One region of the Paractinoplanes hotanensis genome, then DNA from elsewhere that is predicted to be linked to it. Evidence: riboswitches for the same ligand, from Rfam matches in the RefSeq annotation. Region 1 holds a riboswitch; each other region holds the start of a gene.

The links. Region 1 has a riboswitch for cyclic di-AMP ahead of LXN57_RS17925 (coiled-coil domain-containing protein). Riboswitches for the same ligand answer to the same signal wherever they lie in the genome.
Region 2: linked by a shared signal. The riboswitch ahead of LXN57_RS45525 (LysM peptidoglycan-binding domain-containing protein) and the one ahead of LXN57_RS17925 (coiled-coil domain-containing protein) in region 1 are both predicted to bind cyclic di-AMP.
Region 3: linked by a shared signal. The riboswitch ahead of LXN57_RS24065 (C40 family peptidase) and the one ahead of LXN57_RS17925 (coiled-coil domain-containing protein) in region 1 are both predicted to bind cyclic di-AMP.
Region 4: linked by a shared signal. The riboswitch ahead of LXN57_RS30900 (LysM peptidoglycan-binding domain-containing protein) and the one ahead of LXN57_RS17925 (coiled-coil domain-containing protein) in region 1 are both predicted to bind cyclic di-AMP.

Annotation. Positions count from the first base shown of each region.
Region 1 covers NZ_JAMQOL010000022.1:94,373-98,526, reverse strand. The annotation lists gene LXN57_RS17935 (ABC transporter ATP-binding protein) at 1-137, shown strand, start outside; gene LXN57_RS17930 (coiled-coil domain-containing protein) at 284-1,324, opposite strand; cyclic di-AMP (ydaO/yuaA leader) riboswitch at 1,328-1,461, opposite strand; cyclic di-AMP (ydaO/yuaA leader) riboswitch at 1,673-1,805, shown strand; gene LXN57_RS17925 (coiled-coil domain-containing protein) at 1,809-2,837, shown strand; gene LXN57_RS17920 (glycoside hydrolase family 65 protein) at 2,911-4,154, opposite strand, start outside.
Region 2 covers NZ_JAMQOL010000084.1:21,585-25,738, reverse strand. The annotation lists gene LXN57_RS45530 (WGR domain-containing protein) at 12-1,436, shown strand; gene LXN57_RS45525 (LysM peptidoglycan-binding domain-containing protein) at 1,575-2,195, opposite strand; cyclic di-AMP (ydaO/yuaA leader) riboswitch at 2,198-2,343, opposite strand; gene LXN57_RS45520 (STAS domain-containing protein) at 2,499-2,852, opposite strand; gene LXN57_RS45515 (PP2C family protein-serine/threonine phosphatase) at 2,849-4,093, opposite strand.
Region 3 covers NZ_JAMQOL010000034.1:33,104-37,257, forward strand. The annotation lists gene LXN57_RS24040 (hypothetical protein) at 1-120, shown strand, start outside; gene LXN57_RS24045 (DUF1360 domain-containing protein) at 216-743, opposite strand; gene LXN57_RS24050 (DUF6158 family protein) at 749-961, opposite strand; gene LXN57_RS24055 (hypothetical protein) at 1,102-1,509, shown strand; gene LXN57_RS24060 (DUF3817 domain-containing protein) at 1,522-1,842, shown strand; cyclic di-AMP (ydaO/yuaA leader) riboswitch at 2,011-2,156, shown strand; gene LXN57_RS24065 (C40 family peptidase) at 2,169-3,134, shown strand; gene LXN57_RS24070 (sigma-70 family RNA polymerase sigma factor) at 3,223-4,154, opposite strand, start outside.
Region 4 covers NZ_JAMQOL010000044.1:155,014-159,167, forward strand. The annotation lists gene LXN57_RS30890 (TetR/AcrR family transcriptional regulator) at 1-253, shown strand, start outside; gene LXN57_RS30895 (saccharopine dehydrogenase family protein) at 328-1,566, opposite strand; cyclic di-AMP (ydaO/yuaA leader) riboswitch at 1,708-1,853, shown strand; gene LXN57_RS30900 (LysM peptidoglycan-binding domain-containing protein) at 1,898-2,389, shown strand; gene LXN57_RS30905 (FAD-binding oxidoreductase) at 2,414-3,127, opposite strand; gene LXN57_RS30910 (zinc-dependent alcohol dehydrogenase) at 3,278-4,154, opposite strand, start outside.

The DNA.
Region 1 (4,154 bases):
TCTTCCTGGTGAGCCACAGCGAGCAGTCGATCCGGGACACGTGCGAGCGCACCATCTGGCTGGAATCCGGCGTCATCCGGGCCGACGGCCTGACCGACGACGTGCTCAAGGAGTACGAGACCTACGTCAACAAGTGAGTAGGTAGGAGGCGTAGGCCCGCGAGCGCCGCTGGTGAGATGGGGCTCGGTTTTTCGACGGCCGCAGGGTTTGCGGACGGCGGAAAATCGCGTCCCATCTCACCAGCTACAAAGGCGCTCGCTCGCGGAGCGAAGCGGAGCCAGAGTTACCGCACCGAGAGGTGCACGTGGTTCGTGTGGTCGCTGGAAGGGTCCCCGTTTCCTCGGGAGTACGACTTCCAGCCACTGCTCGGCAGCCAGATGCGTTTGAACCAAATGACGTAGAGCACGCCCAGCCGGCTCGAGTTGCTGATGAAGTAGTTGGCCAGCCGGGTGCCGTACGTCTTGTCACCGCCCGACGCGACCCCGCCGAAGCCGTTCTTCTCGGCCGCGAAGTCGCACGCCTGGCCCTTGGGGTGCTCGCCGCTGTTCTGCTCGCGGAAGCACGCCACGTAGCGGGTGAACCCGTCGGCCTGAGCCTCCTTGAGCGCGTGCAGCGTGCGGGGCGTCAGGCAGCCGCTGGTGGTGGGGTCTTTCCGGGTGCAGCCCTCTTCGGACAGCGAGCCGTCCCGGTTGCGCGGAGCCGGGCTGGCCTTGTTGCTCGAACTGGCCTGACTGTCCGACGGCTCGTCGGCGTCCTCGCCGGCGTTCGCCGCCTTCAGCGCGTTCTCGGCCTGCACCTTGCGCTTGGCCATGAGGTTGACCTGCTTCTGCTGGTTGCGCACCTCGGCGTCGATGGCGAGCTTGGCCCGCTGCTGCGCGTCCCGGTTGGCCTTCAGATCGGCCACAGCGGCGTTTTCCTTGACCGCCACGGTCTCGAGCGTCTCGGCCCGATCGAGGAAGCTGCCGGACGAGTTGGCCGTGAGCAGCGCGGTCATCGGCCCGAGGCGGCCGGTGCGGTACGACTGCTGGACGATCTCGTCGATCGCGGCCTGGCGCGGGCCGAGTTCGGCGTCGAGCTGCTTGACCTTCGCGGCCAGTTGGGTTTGCCGCTTGCGGGAGTTGGTCAGCGCCTCCTGGGCCTCGAGGAAGCCCTTGGAGGCGGCCTGGAGCTGCTGGATCAGGGACTTGGGAGCGCCCTCGCCGTCGTCGCCGTTGTCGCCGGGGGCCGCGCCGGCCGGACCGGCCACCGCGACCGCGAGGCCGGAGATCGCGATGAGCAACGCCAATGACGATGCCAATCTTCGCCGGACAGTCTTGTGCCGCACACCTGTTCCTTCCGTCGGCCGCCGACCGAGTTAGCTGACGGGTTCGGGACGGAAGTGATCCCTACCGCTTGCGCGGATTCACCCCGGAAAGATTGGTTCCCCGGCTCGCCGTGAAGGCGATTAGGCGGCGGCCCCCTGGGGGTGAGGACCGCCACCGACCATACCCAACTCATCGAGCAATCGACAGTTATCGCACGCAGTGCAATTCGACCACGACCATCAGTCACGAGAATTACGGAATGTGTTGGCATGACTACGAAATTTGCCATTCCGCAGCGCTGAAGCGAAGCGAACTCTCGGGTAAACTGGCCGCCGGTTCTGCCACCGAGGCACCGCCCCCGAGGTGCCGGCAGGCCACCGCCCAATCGCCGCGAGGCGAGCCGGGGAACCAGGTCAGTGGGGTGTATCCGCGCAAGCGGTAGGGATCGCTTCCGTCCCGAACCCGTCAGCTAACCCGGTCGGCGGTTTACCGGAAGGAACTGCATTGACCGTACGACCCCGCCGGTGGCTGATGCTTGCCCTGGCGCCGATCGTGGCCCTGTCTTTCCTGGCCGCACCCGCTTCCCCGGCGAGCGCCGAGCCTGATGGCTCCTCGGCCACGCCCGACGAGGCGGGCGGCTCAGTCGCCAAGAACGCGACTCTGGACGACGTCATCGAGTCCTCGAACCGCAAATTCGTCGCCGCCAAGGCCGCGGTGGCGAGGTCGACGAAGGCGCAGAAGCGGCTGGCCGCCGAGATCAAGGTGGCCCAGGGCCGGCGCCTCGCCCTGTTGCCCGAGGTCAACGCGATCGCCGCGCAGCAGTACCGCACCGGCCACCTCGGCACGGCCGGCTTCCTGCTGGGCAGCCAGGGCTCGAGCGACTTCCTGCAGAAGGCCGTCTCGCTCGAAGAGATCAACACCATTCAGGACCGCAAGCTGGCCGAGCTGAACAAGGCGATCGACCAGGTCAACTCGAAGAAGGCCGCGCTCGACGCCGAGGTCAAGAAGCAGCAGACCAGCCTGGTCGTGATGCGCAAGCAGAAAGAGGCCGCGGACAAGGCCCTCGCCCTGGTCGGCGGTCAGAGCCTGACCCAGGGCGTCGTGCTCGCCGAGTCACCGACCGCGGCGCCGGCTCCGCGCGACTCGAACGGCGGCTTCCCGAGCCTGCCCTGCAACGTCGACGACCCGACGACCGGCGGCTGCATCACCGCGCGCACGCTGCACATGTTGAAGGAAACGCAGAAGGCCGGCTTCGATCGGTTCGTCGGCTGTCATCGCAACGGCGGGCCGTTCGAACACCCGAAGGGCCGGGCCTGCGACTGGTCGTTGCAGGATCGGGGCTTCGCGGTCGCGCACAACGCGGACATGAAGACCTACGGCAACAACCTGATGGCATTCCTCGTGCGTAATGCCGACCGCCTCGGCATCTATTACGTCATCTGGTACAAGCAGATCTGGTTCCCGACCAGGGGCTGGAGTTCCTACAGCGGGCCAAGCGCGCACACCGACCATGTGCACGTGTCGATGCTCTGATATCGAGAGGCGAGAAGCCTCGAGTACGCGAAAAGGGGCCCCGGAGAAATCCGGGGCCCCTTTTGCTGTCCGCTTACGAGGTGGCCCGCCGAACCGGAGCACGCCCCGCCGGCTGGACCGGCGCGGGGCCGACCGGGTGCGCCGGTGGAATGGGCACCGTCACCGGCTTGACCTGGGTGACCTCGACGTCCTTGCCGTGGTGCTGGAGCACCAGGCGAGCCGATCCGCCGCCGTTGCGCAGCGAGTACGTGGCGTCCTCCGCGGTCACGTTCACCCGCAGCCGCAGCCCGCGCCAGAGCAGCGAGAACTCCAGGTTGTTGATCCGGCTGGGCAGGCGCGGCGCGAACGACAACTGACCGTTGAAGTCGCGCATGCCGCCCAGACCGGCCACCAGCGAGATCCACGTGCCGGCCAGCGACGCGATGTGCAGGCCGTCCCGCGAGTTCTGGTGCAGGTCGTGCAGGTCCATCAGGGCGGCCTCGCCCAGGTAGTCGTGGGCCAGCTCGAGGTGGCCCACCTCGGCCGCCATCACGGCCTGGACGCAGGCCGACAGCGACGAGTCGCGCACCGTACGGGCGTCGTAGTAGGCGAAGTTGCGGGCCTTCTCCTCCGGGGTGAAGGCGTCACCGCGGATGTACATCGCCATGACCAGGTCGGCCTGCTTGACCACCTGCTTGCGGTACAGGTCGAAGTACGGGTAGTTGAGCAGCAGCGGGTACGCCTCGGGTGGGGTGTTCTCGAAGTCCCACTCCTGCAGCCGCGTGAAGCCCTCGGACTGCTGGTGGACGCCCAGCTCCTTGTCGAACGGGATGTGCACCGAGGCCGCCGCGTCCCGCCAGCTCGCCGTCTCCTCGTCGTCCACGCCCAGCTTGCGGGCGAGGTCGGGGTGCCGCTTGGCCGCATCGGCCGCGGCCAGCATGTTCTGCTGGGCCAGCAGGTTGGTGTAGATGTTGTCGTCGACCACGGCCGTGTACTCGTCCGGGCCGGTGACGCCGTCGATGTGGAAGCGGCCGTGCCGGTCGTGGTGCCCCAGCGAGCGCCACAGCCGGGCGGTCTCGATCAGCAGCTCGAGGCCGACCTCACGCTCGAAGTCGTAGTCGCCGGTGGCCTGCACGTAGCGGCGGACCGCGTCGGCGATGTCGGCGCCGATGTGGAAGCCCGCCGTGCCGGCCGGCCAGTAGGCCGAGCACTCCTGCCCGCGGATCGTGCGCCACGGGAAGGCCGCACCCTGCAGACCGAGCGTCTGAGCCCGCTCCCGGGCCAGGTCGAGCGTCGAGTGGCGCCAGCGCAGCACGTCGGCCGCCGCGGACGGCTGGG
Region 2 (4,154 bases), on a different contig from region 1:
AGGTGGCACGGATGCCGGCTGACACGACGTACCTCGAGCTCTCCGAAGACTCCGGGAGCGCGCACAAGTTCTATGAGGTGACGGTCGACGGCGCCGACCTGACCGTCCGCTATGGACGCATCGGCGACCGCGGCCAGGTCAAGCAGTCCTCCTACACCACGCCCGACAAGGCCGCGTCCGAGGCGGCGAAGAAGATCGGCGAGAAGGTACGCAAGGGCTACGCGCCCGCCGTGCCGGGCGTGCGGCAGCGCCGCGCCGTCTCACGCCGCGAGATCGTCAGCACCCGCTCCACGGCCACCACCCGCGCGCCCATGCTGTGGCGCTACAAGTCGGGCAGCCCGGCCTTCGGCATCTTCGTCGACGACGACGTGTGCATGGTCGGCAACGAGAGCGGCCTGATCACCACGCTCAGCCACGGCGCCGAGGTGCTCCAGCAGTTCCGCCTGCCCGACGGCGTGAAGTGCCTGGTCGCCGACGACGACTGGATCTACGCGGGCTGCGACGACGGCAACGTCTACGACCTCTCCGGCAAGGTGCCCCGGCTGGCCTACCGCATCGCCGCCGACATCGACATCTACTGGCTCGACATCCACGACGGCGTGCTCGGGGTCTCCGACTCCGGCGGCGGCATCGCCGCCATCGACCACGAGGACGAGTTCCTCTGGCGCCGTCAGGGCCACGGCTCCAGCGCCTGGATGGTCCGCTGCGACACCCGGGCCGTGCACCACGGCCACTCCAAGGGCGTCACCAGCTACGACTGGCGCACCGGGCAGGAGCTGTGGAACACGCGAACCAGCAATGTGCTGTTCGGCTGGCAGGAGGGCGACTCGCTCTACGCCGGCACCGGGCGGCGCCAGGTCGTCCAGCTCGGCAAGAACGGTGTCCACCGCCGGACGTACGAGTGCGACGCCCCCGTCTTCTCCTGCGCCACCGCCGAAAACGGTCGCTACATCTTCGCCGGCGACAGCAGCTCCTCGATCTACTGCTTCGACACCTCGGGCGCCCGCCTGTGGAAGCTGTCCACCGGTTGCGGCTCGGCCTACTCGATGCAATACCACGACGAGCGCCTCTACATCGTCACCACCGACGGATCGCTGTCCTGCATCGACGCGAGCGAGCCGGCCATCCAGGCCGCCGTCGCGGGCACGATCCCCGAGCCGGTCGACGTGAAGGCCCCGCCCCGCATGCCGGCCGTCGTGCCGTCCACAACGGTCGAGGTCGTCCACGACATCGCCGGCGGCGTGGTCGTCGAGTGCATCGAAGAGGGCGGCCGCCTGCGCATCCGCGTGGTCTCGTCCGGCTACCACCAGGATTGGCAGGTCCAGTTCCCCAAGGGCATCCGCGAACGCGGCAGCCGCTACGTCGTGACCGGCGTGCGCGAGGCCGCCCGCGGCGGCTTCTACCGCACCTACGGCGAGATCCGCCGCCTGCTCTGAGCGTGGCCGCACCCACGGCGAGATCCGCCGCCTGCACCGAGCGTGGCCGCACCCACGGCGATGTCGCCGCAGGCTCCGAGCGTGCTCGATCGGCTCCGAGCCGCCCCGGCCCCGCAACCGGGGCCGGGGCGGTAGCGGTCAGAGCGCCAGGCGCTGACCCGGGAAGATCATGTCCGGGCTGTCCAGGATCGACTTGTTCAGCTGGTAAAGGGTCTTCCAGCCGCCCTTGACGTGATTCTTGGCGGCGATCTTGGCCAGGGTGTCGCCGGAGCGGACGACGTAGTGCTTGCCCGTGGCCTTGACCGTCGACTTCTTGGCGGCCGTCGCCTTCTTGGCGGTCGCCGACTTCTTCGCGGTCGCCGACTTCTTCGCGGTCGCCGACTTCTTCGCGGCGGTCGACTTCTTGGCGGCTGCCTTGGCTGCGCCGGCCTTCTTGCCGCAGGTCGGCCAGGCGCCGATGCCCTGGCCCTTCAGCACCTTCTCGGCGATTCTGATCTGCTCGGCCTTGGTGGCCTTGTTCGCGGTCGCGGCGTACTTCGTGCCGCCGTACGCCTTCCACGTGCTGCGGCTGAACTGCAGGCCACCGTAGTAGCCGTTGCCGGTGTTGATGCTCCAGTTGCCACCGGACTCGCACTTGGCGATGGCGTCCCAGTTCACTGCGGCCTGGGCCGGGGAGGCCGGGCCGAGCAGGCTGACCGCGCCGGCGACACCCGCGGCCGCCAGTCCGAGCGCGACACGGGTCTTCTGTGCAAATGCCATGAGAGAGCTACCTCCACGCCTGCGAGGTGAGCTGTCGGGTTCGGGCTGAGGTGCCCGGCCGCACGTGGCGGCTTCACCCCGAGGCGCGCGTCGGCGCGCCGAGGAACGTGTGGTTCCCCCGCTCCATGCCTGGGTTCGTTTCCCTCGGGGCGGCGGCAGGGATTCGGCGTTCCGCCCGGGGCGTCCACGTTCGCGGACCGGCCGACGGTATCCACGCCCGGGCCCGTACGGCCAAGCCCGAAGGGCGGAAGGTGAAAAGGCTCTCAGATCCGCGAATGTCCCGGCGAGTGGCCCGTATCGGCCTTAACCCGCAGGTCGGAGCAGCGCAGCCGCGACCGTCGGGTACAGCGCAAGCATTCGGTCGAGGTTGACGACCTCGACCACCGTCGAGACCGACGGGTGCAGCTCGGCCAGGCGCAGCGAGACGCCCCGGTCCTCGGCCAGCCGGTGCAGCTGGACGAGGATGCGCAGGCCGCTCGAGTCGCAGAACGTCAGGCCGCGCAGGTCGAGCACCAGTCGTTCGACGCCGGAGGCCAGCGCGGCCTCGCCGGCTTCCTCGAGCACGTGAGTGACGTCACGGTCGAGTTCACCGCTCACGGTCAGCACGGTGTCCCGGCCGTCGGCCTTACCGACGGTCACCGTCAGCTGTTCGGTCATGCTGGTTCCTCGATCTCGTCCGGCTGCGTTGCCGTCGGCAGAGTATTCAACGAAGCGGCCGCCGACCACTCGACGAGCACGAGCGTGGCGTCGTCGGCAGGCGGCCGGCCCTGGTGCTCGATGACCGCCCGGGCCAGCCGGCGCACCGTCTCGGGCGCGGGCAGCGCGGCTGCGGCGTTGCGTTCCACCAGGTCGATCATGCGGAACAGGCCGAACCGTTCGCCGCCGGACGTTCGCGCCTCGGTCACGCCGTCGGTGTAGAGCAGCAGCCGGTCGTCCGGCTCGAACGTCTCCTCGGCCACCTCGGCCGCCGCGTCGGGCAAGCCCAGCGGCAGGCGGCGACCGGCCTTGAGCTCGAGCACCGCGCGCCCGCCGCGCAGCACGACCGGGGCCGGATGCCCGGCGTTGAGGTAGCGCAGCCGGCCGGTGTCCAGGTGCAGTTCGGCCAGTACGGCGGTGGCGAAGCGGCTGTCGCGGAACTGCCCGGTCAGCGCGGTGTCGACCGCCCGCGCCTGATCGACCAGTCCCCCGCCGGCCCGCCGGGCCGCCCGGAGCGCGGCCAGCGCGACCGTGCACGTCAGGCCGGCCTCCAGCCCGCGGCCCGCCGCGTCCAGCACCGCGAGCCACATGACACCGTCGTCGACTGCGTAGTCGAATCCGTCCCCGCCCACGTCGTAGCAGGGCTGGAGGACGGCGCTGACCACGGCCCGGTCGAAGCTGGCGGTCAGCGGTGGCAGCGACGCCCACAGCAGCTCGGCGGCGGTCGACATCGGCTGGGACCGGCGGGCCCGTTCCAGGTGGTCGCCGCGCTGCTTCGCGCTGTTCATCAGGTGGCCGACGAGGCCGGCGACCAGTTCACAACGCTCCGGGAAGGCCTCTTCACGGGCCACGGCGGCGTCACCGCCGACGAACTCGATCACGCCGAGGCGGTCGGTGCCGTCGACCATCGGGGTCCACCAGCGGTAGCCGGGCCCGTCGCCGGCCGGAGCGGAGCGGACCCGGGTGAACACCCGGCCCGGCAGGGTGCCGTCGATCGGCAGGACCTCGGGCGCCGGACCCGGCTGCGGCAGGGGGGTCAGCGCCGTCTGCTCGTAGTTGACCACCCAGATGCGGGTGCGGATCCTGAGCCGCGCCATCACCACGTCGAGGGCGGGGGCGACCTCGTCCGGACGCCACAGGTGGGCGCCCGCCAAGATCTGCTGCAGCGCCTCGTACCAGCGCAGGTCGGTCGCTCGATCCATGGCACTCAGCTTATGTCCGCGCGCGCACCGGGCTGAGCCGGTCGGGCGTCGTCCGGAGCGT
Region 3 (4,154 bases), on a different contig from region 1:
TTCGCCGGCGAGCACGACGCCACCGCCGTCGACGACGACGTGACGGCCGACCGCGACGACGACGCCGAGCCCGAGACGCCCGAGGGCTGGTCCGGACTCGACCGCGACGGCCCGCCCTGACAACAGCGACAGGCCCGCTCCGCAGCAAGCGGGGCGGGCCTCGACACGTACCTCAGACCCGCTCCGCAGCAAGCAAGGCGGCCTCGACACCTACCTCAGTCGCCCTCGGCGGCCTTCTTGGCGGCGTCGTAGCCCAGCTGGAGGAAGTCGGAGACGGCGGTGGCCGTCAGAGCGACCGCGACCAGGCGGGTCAGGCGGGGGGCCAGCACCAGGCCGCCGGTCAGGGCCGTCGAGACCCAGACGGCCAGGCAGAACGGGCAGCTGATCAGCTCGCCGATCCCATGCTTCAGCGCATTGTCGTGGTCGCGCACCTCTTCGTTGAGCTCGGCCGCGCCGGCCGGCTCGGCGTAACGCATGAACGGGGCCCGCAGCGGGCTGGTCACCGAGTCCTTGGCGATCAGGCGGCTCAGCTTGTGGGTCGCCAGTGACACCAGCACCACATCGGCGGTGGCCGGGCGGGCGGGGGCCGGCTTTCCGGTCACCTTGGCCGCGGCGGCCAGAGCGGCGGCCAGAGCGGTGAAACCGCCCATCGCCGTCACGTAGCCGACCAGCGGGCGATGCTCGTGGGGGGCATACGACTGTCCGACGCGCGTCAGCCGCGCGCCCAGCGACTCGGTCAAGATTCTCCCTAGAACGCCTGGGTGAGCCGGTCGGTGTCGACCTCGCGGCTGGGATAGCGGGTGATGTACTCCGTCTCCAGGTCGGCCGTCCGCTTGAAGTGGTTCGACAGGGCGGCGTCGGGGCCGTGGCGGAGCGTCGCGAGACGGGCCCGGTAGAGGCTGCTGAGTTCGCGGAACAGGTCGTCCTCGCTCAGTGAGGCGGGGTCGATCCCGGTTTCCATCAACGGTGAGTCACCGTGAGCTTCTGTCATCGTGCACCTCCGGTCGTTTCGGGCCAGGACAGCCACCGAGGGGTGTGGCGAACGCCAGGACGGTTGCCCGTGCGGGCCGCGGCCAAACACGCGCCGGTACGCTTCTGGGCATGAAGGGCCTGTGGACGCCGGCGTGGATCGTCCGGCATGTCCTGGCGGTGGTGCTGACCGCGGGCTGCCTGATCCTGGGCTGGTGGCAGTTCAGCCGCGCCCAGGAGGGCAACGCGATCAGCTGGGGCTACATGTTCGAGTGGCCGGTCTTCGCGGCCTTCGTCGTGTTCCTCTGGTTCCGCGAGGTTCAACTCGCCCGTCGGAAAGGCGGCCACCCGGCAGAGCCCGCTCCGCCGGAAAAGGCCCAGGAACAGCTCCCAGGCAAGGCTGTTACGGTCGGCCGGCCGGTACGCGTGGCCGTCCGCTCCACCCCGGATGCCGACGACCCCGAACTGGTCGCCTACAACGACTATCTCGCCTGGCTCAACGCCCACCCCGGCGCCCGCCCGGGCGACTATCCCGGATAGGACAGAAGCAAAGTGCAGGGTGCCCTGACCCGCTACCGGATCATCGCGTGGATCGTCGGCGTCTGCCTGCTCGCGCTCGTCGTGGTCGGCATGCCGTTGAAATATCTCGCGGACAACCCGGTCGTGGTCGCGGCCGTCGGGCCCGCGCACGGTTTCCTGTTCATGGTCTATCTGGTCGCCACGTTCGATCTGTCGCGCCGGGCCCACTGGCCGTTCGGCCGCATGATCCTGGTGATGTTGAGCGGCACGATCCCGTTCCTGTCTTTCTGGGCCGAGCGTAAGGTGACCCGGGAATGGGTGCCCGCCGCCGAGTTGACGAAAAGTCCCGTTTGACAGTCCGGCCGCACGCATTGCGGTCGTCGAATCACTTGCTGTTATCGGGATCATTAACGCGTATCGGGCCATTGTCTTAAATCACTCTGTGGGCCCTTGCTTTTGATGATCCCGCCGATAAGTTAATGCGGTTGGTTCGGTCCGCAGCCACTCCCCCTCCCGTGGCGCCGGCCAACGCCGCCGAATCTTCGTGGCGCCATGCGCGTCCGACAGAACCGGGGAACCGTGTCATCGGGGCGAATCCGCGCGAGCGGAAGGGTGTTCTTCCCACCCGAGCCCGTCAGCTGACCCGGTAGGCGGCCGAGCGGAAGAAAGGCCACTGACCGGTGCCCCACCCCCGCACGAGGCTTCGGGTCCTCGTCGTCGCGGCGCTCGCTGTCGCGATCACCGGCTCGCTGGGGACAGCCGCACACGCGGCCCCGTCCGCCAGCGAGCTGAAGAAGCAGATCGAGACGGCGTCCAACAAGCTCGAGGACATCACCGAGAAGTACAACCAGATGCGGATCAACCTGAAGAAGACCCAGGCTGATCAGGTCAAGCTCCAGGCGTCCCTCAAGCCCGCTCAGGCGAAGCTGAAGGCCGCCAGCGCCCAGGTGGGCAATCTGGCCACCACGTCCTACAAGCAGGGTCGCGTCGGGCCGATGAGCGCGCTGCTCACCGGCGGCGGCCAGGACAGCATGATGGACCGCATGGCGTACCTGGACTTGATCACGAAGTCCAACCAGCGCGACATCGACACCTTCACCGCGGCCACCCAGGGCTTCGCCGAGAAGCAGGCCGCCCTCAAGGCGACCCAGGTCAAGCAGACGGCCCAGGTGAACGCGCTGAACGCGCAGAAGGGGTCGATCCAGAAAGACCTCAAGAAGCTGTTCGCGATGCGCGAGGCGGCCTTCGGCCAGGGGCAGGAGAAGGGCAGCAAGTACACCGGCCCGATCCCGCAGATCTCCGGCAAGGCTGGTGCCGCTGTCACGTTCGCGTACAACCAGCTCGGTAAGCCGTACCTGTTCGGCGCGGACGGTCCGGGCAGCTACGACTGCTCGGGGCTGACCTCGGCGGCGTGGCGGGCGGCCGGCAAGTCCTTGTCGCACCAGACCAAGGCCCAGTGGAACGAAGTCACCCATATCAGCAAGGGCGACCTGCAACCGGGTGACCTCGTGTTCTACCGGAGTCTCGGCCATGTCGCCCTCTATGTGGGCGGTGGTCAGATCATCGACGCGCCGCACTCGGGCACGGTGGTGAAGAAGCGCGGCATGAACATCATGACGCCGTACGGCTACGGCCGGGTCAACTAGACCGGCTCGAGAACCGGAGAAGGCCGGTACCCCTCGGGGTACCGGCCTTTCGCGTCTTGTGAGTAACGGGGGGAAGGAAGGCGGAACGTCAGGCGGCCTGCAGGCCCTCGGCCCGGGCCAGCTCGCGCAGCCGGCCGAGCGCCTGGATCTCGAGCTGACGGATGCGCTCACGGCTCAGCGAGAAGCGGGAAGCCACCTCGGTGAGCGAGTGCTCGCGGCCGTCCTCGAGGCCGTAGCGGGCCCGCATGATGCCGGCCGACCGGTCGTCGAGGTGGTTGAGCAGACCCTCGATGCGCTGGCGCTCCAGGGCGGTCAGCACGATCTCTTCCGGCGAGGGGGCGTCGCTGTCGGCGACCAGGTCGCCGAGGTTGGTGTCGCCGTCGTCGCCGACCGGGGTGTCGAGGGAAACCGTGTCCTGGGCCCAGCGGGTGAGCTCGTTGACGCGCTCGACGGTCACGCCGAGAGCGGTCGCGATCTGCTCGGGCTCGGGGTCACTGCCGAGCTCGCGGACGAGCTGGCGGGTGACGTTGCGCATGCGGTTGACGTCTTCGACCAGGTGGACCGGGAGGCGCACGGTGCGCTCCTGCTGGGCGATGGCCCGGCTGATCGCCTGGCGCACCCACCACGTGGCGTAGGTCGAGAACTTGTAGCCGCGCTCGTAGTCGAACTTCTCGACCGCGCGGACCAGGCCGGTGTTGCCCTCCTGGATCAGGTCGAGCATCGGCATGCCGGAGCGCACGTAGCGCCGGGCGATCGACACGACCAGTCGCAGGTTGGCCCGGATGAACAGATCCTTCGCCTTGCGCCCCTCGGTGACGAGGCGCTCCAGTTCCTCCCGGCTCACACCGCGCCGGACCTCGCCCGACTCGAGCAGGTGCTCGGCGTAGAGGCCGGCCTCGATCGACTTGGAGAGCTCAACCTCCCGGGCGGCGTCCAGCAGCGGAGTCCGGGAGATCTCGTGCAGGTAGACGCCGACAAGGTCACGCTCCTCGGCGACCTGGTCGGTCCGCATCACGGTGT
Region 4 (4,154 bases), on a different contig from region 1:
GCCCCGCATGGAGACCCGGCGACGCGGGGTGCTGCGCGAGGACGCCCAGTTCGTCGACGCCGTGCTGAGGCGGGCGGTGGGCACGCCCAAAGACCAGATCGGGTACGACCGGACGCTGCTGGCGCTGGTGGCCGGCCTCAGCGAAGTGCTGATCGACTGGATCTCGCACGACATGGCCGGCGACCCGGAGCACCTGGCCGAGCACCTCACCGGCATCGCCCTGGCCCTCACCGCCACCGCAGCCGACCTCTAGCGCCGACGCGGCCGGGCTCACCGACAAGCAACGGGCGAGCGAAGCCGACAAGCAACAGGCGAGCGAAGCCGACGTCAGAGTTTGCGCGCGGTGATCTCCATTCCGGCCGCCCGCAGGCGGTTGACCAGCGCGTCGCCCAGGGCCGTGGCCGGGGTCAGCACACCGCCCGGCGACGGCGGCAGCGACTCGCGGTCGTGGACCAGCACCAGCGCCGACTCGGCGAGCATGACGGCGGTGGCCGCGTAGCCCGGGTCGCCCTGGGCACGGAAACGTGCCGTGTAGTGGGCGCCGGTCGTCGTGGTGGTGAAGAAGTCGAAGGTGAAGTGGCCGTCACGCTGTGCCTGCGGGCTGGGGCCGCTGCCGGGCTTGGGGAGCACCCGGTCGAGCACGAACCTGGTCGGCGGCAGCATCATCCCGGCGACCAGCGCGCCGAGCCCGAGCTTGAGGCCGTTGGCGATCAGCGGCGAGAGCGGCGACCGGCCGACACTCATGGTCTCGCGGTAGCGGAAGCGCCGGCCGTACCGATGGTTGTGCAGGGCGTTGCTGCGGCGCACGACCCGCGTGTTGTAGGACGCCATCACGAAAGGCGCCAGCGTGCCGCGCAGCGAGGGGTGCACGTCGGAACCGCTGACCGTGGCCATGTCGCCCTGCCGGCCCAGGTCGGGTTCGCTGTCGCGGTCGGGGCTCAGCGAATAGGGGCTGGCAGCTACGCGCCGCAGGCGGCGATCGTTCTTGACCACGTCGAGCTGGTGGCGCAGCGTGTCGATGGTGCCGCCGCTGACCCCGCCCCGCAGGCTGGTCACGACCATGGTGGTGTCGGTGAGCTCCCCCGCGCCGTCCGCCGCCACCTGCTGAGCCAGCACGTGCACGCCGATGTCGGACGGGATCGAGTCGAAGCCGCACGAGTGCACGATCCGGGCCCCGGTCGTGCGGGCCCGGTCGTGGTTGGCGTCGATGCTCTGCCGGGCGAACACGACCTCGCCGGTCAGGTCGACGTAGTCGGCGCCGGCCTCGGCGCAGGCCCGGGTCAGCGCCGCGCCGTATTTCAGGTAGGGCCCCACGGTGCTGATCACGACCTGGGTCGAGGCGGCCAGCCGGGCGAGCGCGCCGGTGTCGGCGGCGTCGGCCACGAGGGTGGGCCAGTCGACGCCGAGTTGGTCGCGCACGGCTGCCAGCTTCGTCTCGGACCGCCCGGCCAGCGCGATCCGGGTGCCCGCCGGGGCGTGCTCGGCGAGGTAGCGGGCGGTCAAGGCGCCGACGAACCCGGAGGCGCCGTAGACGACGATTTCATGGTCCCGAACGCGGTCGCTCATGGTGGTGGATTCTCCATCAGCGCCCCCGAAGCCGCTCGGCGGGTTTAGTCTCGATCCGTTTGCAGTCGTACCCATTTGGCCGATGACCTGCACAGATGTGCGATCGGCCCCGCGGGCGGAACGCCGAGTCCAGCCGCCGCCCGCCGGACACCCAACTCACGGCATGGAACGGGGGACCCAGGTTCCTCGGCGCGCTCGTGCGCGCCTCGGGGTGAAGCCGCCATTTCGCGCGGCCGGGCACCTCAGCCCGAACCCGACAGCTGACCTCGTAGGCGTGGAGGGTCTTTCTGTCATGCCACAAATCCACAAGTCCGGCCCGCTCCGTCGCCTCGTGACGGTTCTCGCCGTGCTCACCGGCGCTCTGGTGGGAGCGCCCGCAACGGCGGCTCAGGCCGACGTCAACTGGGATGCCATCGCCCACTGTGAATCGCGGGGCAACTGGAGCATCAACACCGGCAACGGCTACTACGGCGGCCTCCAGTTCAGCCGCCGCACGTGGCGGGCCTACGGCGGATCGCGCTTCGCGGCCACCGCCGACCGGGCGACCCGCGCCGAGCAGATCCAGATCGCCGAACGGGTGCTGGACGGGCAGGGCATCGGCGCCTGGCCGACCTGCGGACGCAGAGCCCGCACTCCGGCGCCGCAGGCCCAGCTCGCCGCCCAGCCGGCCGGACGCTCCTATGTCGTACGCCCGGGCGACACACTCGCCGTGATCGCCGAGCGAACCGACATCGCCGGCGGCTGGCGCGCCCTCTACCGCCTCAACAGCGGCGCCCTGTCGAGCCCGCACCGGATCTTCCCCGGCCAGCGGCTCCGATTCTGAGCCCGGGCCCGCGCACGGGTTCCGTCAGCACAGGTTGAGGGCGTCGTAGCGGACGCGCGCAGTGGGTACCCGGCAGGATTCCAGGCGGCGGACGATCTCGGCGACCGTCGCGGGCGGGCCGCTGACGTAGAAGTCGTGGTCGGGCCACGGGCCGTGGGCGGTCACCAGGTCGGCCACATCGGCCTTGGCCCGCACGATGGTCAGCCACGGGTGACGCCCGGCGAGCAGGTCCAGCGCCCGGCGGTCATAGAAATCCCGGTCGTCGCGCTCGCCGCGGAAGAGGTGGATCCAGCGCGTCCGGTTGAAGCGGGACAACTCCTCGATCAGCGCCTTGGCCGGAGCCAGCCCTGTTCCCGCCGGGACAAAAACCAGATCACGACGCGAGTACGGATCCAGCGTCAGCGATCCCCGCGGTGCGCCCAGCCGCAGCGTGTCGCCCAGCTTGAGCCGATGGACCAGCGCGGCCGACACGCGAGGATCCGCCGGGCCGATGCGGCCGTCCGGACCCGGAAGAGGGCGGGCCGGTGCGCGCACGTGGAACTCGAGCACCTGGTCGAGACGCGGGGCGTTGGCTATCGAGTACGAGGCCGAGCGCCACGGCAGGTACGGGCACTCGATCGGCACATGCTGGCCGGCCCGGAACGGCAGGGGCTGGAACGTCCGGCATCGGAACACGGCGATGTCGGGGCTGCGGCGGTCGTGCTGCACCACCTCGGCCGGCCACCAGTCGGTCGACACCCCTTGCCCCCCGACGTCGGTTCATGGGAGTTCACGGCCAGCGTCGGCGATCTGCGGGATGCACGGCGGACAACGTGTGCGACAGGTTGCCGGGCTGCGCGAAGCGGGCCGCGAGCTCGACCCGGTCGCCGGCAGCAGGCGCTCCTGGCTTCACCCTCGGGGGTCGATGTGAATCTTGGGTGCTGATCCGCTGCGCCGGCCGGCCAGCACCTCGGCCGCCTGGCCGAGCCCGACCGTCTCGGCGACCAGCGGCCGCGGGTCGACAGCCCCGGAAGCGTACGCCTCGATGGTCGCCGCCAGGCCGCCGGATGCGCTCAGAATGCCCGTCACAGTGACGTCCTTCAGCACGGCCTGACGAGTGTCCACCAGGGACGGTTCGGGGGCGAGGCCGATGCAGACGACCCGCCCGCCGGGCTCGACGCGGTCGAGTGCGAACGCCGGCAGCGACACCGCGTTGGTGGCGTCGATGACCGCGTCGTACGGCACGGCCGGCAGTTCGTCGCGCGTCCAGGCGTGGCCGAAGCCGAGAGAGCGGGCGAACGTCAGCGACTCGGCCGTCGCGCCCAGCAGGTGCACGTCGGCCCCGCCGGCCCGGGCGAACATCGCGGCCAGCAGACCGATCGTGCCCGGCCCCATGACCAGCACCGTCCGGCCCGGCGCGGGCTGGGCCGCCCGGACCGCGCGCAGCGCGTTGCCGCCCGGCTCGACCAGCGCCCCCAGGGTGGCGTCGACCTCGCCCGGCAACGCGAACAGCGCCCTCGCCGGCACCGGCAACTGTTCCGCCAGCGCACCGGGCCAGCCCCGGCGGACCCCGATCTCGTAGCGGTCGGCGCAGAGGTGCTGGCGCCCGTTGGTGCAGCGGGCGCACTTGCCGCAGCCGAGCATGGTGTCGCCGGTGACCCGGCGGCCGAGCCACGACGGGTCGACCCCGGACCCGACCGCCGACACGGTGCCGCTCCACTCATGCCCGATACGCACCGGGTACGAGGCGTCGCCGCTGGCCAGATAGGCCATCTCACCGCCCATG